2 regions of the Danxiaibacter flavus genome follow, and region 1 is predicted to be linked to the other one. Evidence: riboswitches for the same ligand, from Rfam matches in the RefSeq annotation. Region 1 holds a riboswitch; the other holds the start of a gene.
What was found. A riboswitch is a leader RNA that binds a small molecule or an ion and turns the genes downstream of it on or off. The one in region 1 is predicted to bind cobalamin.

Region 1 (3,193 bases):
GATATTGTGAATGCTTAGTCCAATTCCACCGGCTGACTGGGAGATCTTTGCTGTTTGTTTCAATGTATCGTAAATACCATCAATGCTATCATCCTTCATTGTTAGCAGGAAGCATGATGACATTTGTGGTTTTGGCGTACCCGCATTGAACAATGTTGGTGTTGCATGCGTAAACCAACGTTCAGATAACAGGTGATAAGTCTTGATAACTTCTTCAATATTGTCCAAATGAATTCCAACGGCCACACGCATGTACATGTGCTGCGGACGCTCTACCACTTTACCGTTAAGCTTTAAAAGATAAGAACGTTCTAATGTTTTGAAGCCAAAGTAATCGAAGGCAAAGTCGCGATCGTAGATGATTGTTGAATCCAGCAGATCTGCGTGTTTGCAGACTACTTCGTAAACCTCATCTTCAATAAGCGAACTACGCAAACCAGTTTTGGGTTCTACATAGTTGTACAACTGTTCAACAGTTGCAGAAAATGATTTTACAGTATTCTTGTGCAGGTTGCTTACCGCTACGCGAGAAGCAAGCAAACTGTAATCAGGGTGTATGGTGCTCATTGAAGCAGCCGTTTCAGCAGCAAGGTTGTCTAGTTCTGTAGTAGTTACGCCATCATATAATCCTTCAATCACTTTCATCGCAACTTTAACAGGGTCGACAAATTTGCTGTTAAGGCTATAGCACAGTTTTTCCACCCTTGCGGTAATCTTATCAAACTTTACCGATTCTCTTCTTCCGTCTCTTTTTACTACGTACATATATGTTAATTGAAAATTGATAATTCCTGCCCGACTGAAGTCATTCAGGCGGGGACAATTGAAAATGCCCGATCGAAGTACGATTTACGAAGTACGAAGTACCTAGTTATCATCTTCTGAACAGAACAAAAACATCCTGACTCTCACAACTAAATTGAAGAAAATTGTTTCAGTTTATAAACCTTTAGTATTCGGGATAACGAAAAACCAACAATTAAAACACTTCCCATTCTGAAGCATTTTGCACCTGAGTACTTCGTACTTCGTAAATCGTACTTGGCAATCTCATTTTCAATTTTCCATTACTAAAAGTCTTCATCTGTTGAAAACACTTCTTCTGCTTTGTTTGAGGTAACGCCGGCTTTTTGATAATCGCCAACGCGTTTTTCAAAGAAGTTTGTTTTGCCCTGGAGGGAGATCATCTCCATAAAATCAAACGGATTCGTGGCATTGAACATTTTATCGTATCCCAACGCAACCAGCCATCTGTCCGCAACAAACTCGATATATTGTTTCATCAGATCGGCATTCATACCTATTAGCTTAACAGGCAAAGCTTCTGTGATAAATTGTTTTTCGATGCTAACGGCGTCCGCTACTATGTTAAACACCTGCTCCTGTGTTAGCCTGTTTTGCAACATGCTGTACAGTAAACATGCAAACTCGCAATGCAATCCTTCATCTCTTGAGATCAATTCATTGCTGAAGCTTAAGCCCGGCATCAATCCGCGCTTTTTCAACCAGAATATGGAGCAGAAACTTCCACTGAAAAAAATACCTTCAACTGCAGCAAAGGCAACCAGTCTTTCAGCAAATGTGCCGTTGCTGATCCAACGCAACGCCCACTCTGCTTTTTGTTTAACGCAGGGCACCGTTTCTATAGCGTTGAACAATCTTGCTTTTTCAGTTGCATCTTTGATATAAGTATCGATCAATAAAGCATATGTTTCAGAATGAATATTTTCCATCATGATCTGAAAACCGTAAAAACAACGTGCTTCAGGGATCTGTACTTCACTCATGAAGTTCACAGCCAGGTTTTCATTTACAATACCATCACTTGCTGCAAAAAAGGCAAGAATGTGTTTTATGAAATGCTGTTCACCTTCGTTCATGCTATCCCAATCTTTTAAATCCTGCGACAAGTCTATCTCTTCTGCCGTCCAGAAACTAGCTTCATGTTTTTTATACATTTCCCATATTGCAGGATACTTAATGGGGAGCAACACAAAGCGTTCTTTGTTCTCTTGTAATAGTAATTCTGTTTGTTGCATTTTGCCGGATTTTAAATGAATGATGCAATAAGCCGGCGATAGAGGAGACGAGGATATTGAACTGTGATAAGTTACAGAACAAAACTTTTCCCGAAACTCTGACCTGGCTTATAGAGCGTAAGCGCGTCAAAAAAACAATCATTAAGGCAGATTTTCTGACTTATACCGTTGGTAATTACAGTTGCGCCACAGTCCGGGATTTACACCCGGTTCCCCTTTAATTCCGCAGTTGCGAAAACCCTAACGACAGTGCAATTTTAGAACAGAAAAAAAAGAAGCAATAATTAACTTGTTAACAGGCTGTGTAAAAACGATTTCAACAATTTGTGTGAAACGAGAAAAGCCTTGCGGCGCAAGACTTTCAGGCAATAGAGATTATGCACGCGACTGCGTGAATTATTTGTTACACATTTTCATACATTTAATTCAATGACTTAATGAATCCGGAGGAATACCTGCTGAATCGTTTGCCGGAGCGGAGGTGTTAATGGAGCCCCCGTTTGTAATATTACCGGAGTATTTTTTTCCGGATTGAATAAAATAAGTTACAACGGAACTAACTATTGCAACTATAACACATAGTAAAAGCCAATTTCTTTGTGCGAAATTGAGCCTGTGCTGATGTTGTGAATTTTCCATGGTAACATGTTTATATAATCTTGTACAATAATAATGCCCTCGAGTTCATAAATAGAAGTGTAAACTTTGTTTTTATGGCACAATGTTTTTTGTAGTTTGTATGGAACGGTACGCTAAGTGAGTAAGCCTGACATCTACAATTTATTTTTCTTTTCACATGCGTCAGTTCTCCCCTGTAAATAACATAACGTGAAGCGGCTTTGTGTATCAGGATGTTTTTTTATTCTTCTTGTATTTTCTACAAAATGTACAAAAGAATACAGCTATGTAGGTGATCATAGTGTAGATACTTTTACAACATACGTGATACCGGTTAACGAACAGTTCAGTCTTCAAAATTATTATCGTACAACCGACGCTTCCAGCCTGAAGTTCGAAGTCATATTTGATAGTTCCTGCATCTACAAAACACTCGATCCGCTGAATCAATATGATATCAACAAGCTTTATGGCTTTTCCGATTGCGACAGTGCACATCTTATCAACAGTGCCAGAATTGGCTGGCGATGGAGTGA
Region 2 (3,193 bases), on a different contig from region 1:
GGGCATTAATCATCTCCGTAAAAAACAATGTAAGAAGCACAATGAATAATTGGGAATAGAGATGGCAAGTTTTCATTAGTGTATAAATTTTAGTTGCGTTTTGGCTATTGTCATTGTATTGAGGGTGTTTAAAGGCGAGCTCTGCATAGCCATGCGTAACTCACCACCCGTATTTTTTATCTTCCTAATTCCAGGAAAGATCGCACGTTTATAACTGCCACATCTTACCTGTTTATCCATTTGCACATTTACTCATTTGCACATTTACTCATTTGCACATTTACCATTTGCACATTTACTCATTTGCACATCCGCACATTCTCCTATTTGCTCAAACGCCTGCTTCCCATTCCAATACACAGCCCAATCACAACCATGGTCAAGTCAAAAAGCGTTAGTTTCTGTTTGGAACTCATAAATAAAGAATAACCTTAAATATAGGGAAAGAAGAGGAAGATAATTGAAAAATTGACAAGTGAAAATTGAAAATGATGGATTCCTGGCCGTGAAAATTCATTGTGAATTTTCAATTCCCCCTTTTTAATTATCCGTTATTTATGCCGCGGATTTCGCTGGCGAATGCGCCGTTAAAAGGGAAGTCCGGTGTAAATCCGGCGCTATCCCTGTAGCTGTAAGCTTTACGATCAAGATGCAATTCATCCTTGTTCAACATCAGGATCTTCATACCACTATATTTAAACGGGAAGATGTTCATATGTAAGCTAGCCAGAAGACCTGCCAAACACCACACACAATCGCTGGGCTATCGGGTGAAAAGACGGAGATGCAAACTTGTAGCTTTCTTAGTTTCTGCATTTGTCGTATTCCGGCTATTCTCAGCCTTTGTAACATACAAAACTCAATGTTATTGGGCTTGTGCCATCCCCCATGGATGCGAATTTGATAGCGTTACACCTGTCTACATTTTGAGATTGTGTTTTTATCCATATTGTATCCGTGACGGATCAGGTTTTTAATCTTTGGGGGATGTAGAAGATTAAGCATACACCTCTCAGAGCATTTGGCAACCGCGCCATCAGGCATCCGATTCTATTGACAATGAGGAGGAATTTCTCTAGCTTTACCAAACGACTTGAAATTGCTGCAAGCCTATCAACTTACCATTTTATCATTCTTATATAGTCGCCAGAGTTAAAAATCAAGTTAACCGACTTAAGTATAAAATGCAAGTATGAAACTTTTTCTAATCCCTTTTCTTCTACTCCTGCCCTCTTATGTTTTCTCCAATGAAAATAATGGGACCATTCGCGGTACTGTTTCAACTTCAGATGGAATGCCAGCTGCTTTTGTAAGTGTCCGGATAGAAAATTCCGGCAAAGGGGATATTACTGATGATCAGGGAAATTTTGAGATCAAAAAATTAAGCCCCGGGAATTGTATTCTTCGCTTCTCATTACTAGGGTATGTTGATAGTACAATCAATGTACATATAAAACAAAATGAAACAACTTTTATTACCGTACAACTTGATCAAACATATGCGGAACTAAAAAAAATAACGGTTGTTGCAAATCTCGATTCGAAACATGTTGAAATAAAACCTTCGGAATCATTGCGGCTGAATTTGCCACTTAATGAGATACCACAAAACATTGCGGTAGTTACTCATCAAACGATGGCAGATCAGGGCTTGTTATCCACAACAGAAGCAACACGCAATGTCAGCGGCGTTGAAAAAATCAATGGTGGATTAAATGATTATTCATTAATAATTCGTGGAACTGACGCAACCTATAATGTAGTTCGCAATGGCGTCGGCAATTTTTGGTGGAACCAGCAGGAAGACGCAGCTATGTTGGAAAAAATCGAACTCATAAAAGGACCCGCCGGCTTTATGATGAGCGAAGCCGAACCAGGGGGCATTGTGAACATAGTAACTAAACAACCGTCGAAAGAATCCATATCTAATATAAATGTGGGGTTCGGAAGCTACAATATGATTCGGCTTACTGCAGATATTGGTGGCACGTTTTCAAAATCGTCAAAATTTTCATATCGCTTTAATGCAGGCGTTCACCGTCAAAACAGATCATTTCAATTCGGGACAGCATCAAGGTATTTTGTATGTGCTGCCGTAAAATATGACCTTACTAAAAAAATATCTTTTACTGCCGAATACAATTTAATGAAAGCCGAAACAAAGGGAAACAATACCGACCTCCCTTCCATTGATGGCAAAATGCTCATGCTCCCAAGGAATTTTGCAGTAGCAGATGCCAGTACTGACAAGGTAGCACCCAGTGATAATTACTTCCGTATCCATTTTAAACACATCTTCAATGATAACTGGCAGTTGAATGCCCAACTTGCTTATATCGACGGCTCATATATTTTTCATTGGTTACAAACGGATCCATCTTTACAAGTGACAAATGATACATTATATAGGTATGTCAATCATGAGGAATGGCGAAACTTTTCTAAAGTAGCACAGTTTTTTTTTGACGGTAAATTTAAAACAACTGCAAAGATTGAACACAAGCTTTTGTTGGGGATTGATTGTTACAGCGCCGGCACAGATGATCAGATTAAAGATACTTATGGACAAAAAAAGTTCGGATTATACATCCCCAGGCCGCAATATTATCTGCCTGTTGACTCTTTGAGAAATACGCAATTCTCTGACACGTTCTATCAGAAAGTAAGATTCAACAATGTCACCATTTATCTGCAGGATCATATAAAAATTGCAGAAAAATTAGTGATTACCCTGGCCGGCCATTTTACACATGCAACTTTTTATGACACCGGAACTTCCGTTCCCGATTATCAAAAAAACAATATCTATAATGTAGTTACGCCTCGCATGGGATTAACCTGGTTATTTACAAAAGACATTTCAATATATGCAATGTATGATCAGAGTTTCGCGCCGGAGATTGCTCCCGTGTATAATCATACCCCCTTAAGGCCACTTACCGGCAGCGATATAGAAGCTGGAATGAAGGCATATTTTTTTGACAAAAAATTGAATATAAATTTTTCCGTTTTTCAGATCACAAAGAATAACACCTTATCAGCAGATCCGGCCCATCCTGGTTTTAATATTCAAACCGGACAGGTAACAAGCAAAGGAATTGAAGTTGATATAAACGGAAATATTACACATTCGCTAACTATCGCAGGAAACTATGCATACACAGATGCAAGAATTACCAAAGATAGCAGCGGC

Region 2: another riboswitch for cobalamin. It lies ahead of QTN47_RS18830 (TonB-dependent receptor); the one in region 1 lies ahead of QTN47_RS26965 (ribonucleoside-diphosphate reductase small subunit).

Annotation. Positions count from the first base shown of each region.
Region 1 covers NZ_JAULBC010000014.1:23,216-26,408, forward strand. The annotation lists gene QTN47_RS26960 (ribonucleoside-diphosphate reductase subunit alpha) at 1-765, opposite strand, end outside; gene QTN47_RS26965 (ribonucleoside-diphosphate reductase small subunit) at 1,071-2,039, opposite strand; cobalamin riboswitch at 2,168-2,297, opposite strand; gene QTN47_RS26970 (hypothetical protein) at 2,466-2,678, opposite strand; gene QTN47_RS26975 (hypothetical protein) at 2,868-3,193, shown strand, end outside.
Region 2 covers NZ_JAULBC010000006.1:414,060-417,252, reverse strand. The annotation lists cobalamin riboswitch at 553-757, shown strand; gene QTN47_RS18830 (TonB-dependent receptor) at 1,193-3,193, shown strand, end outside.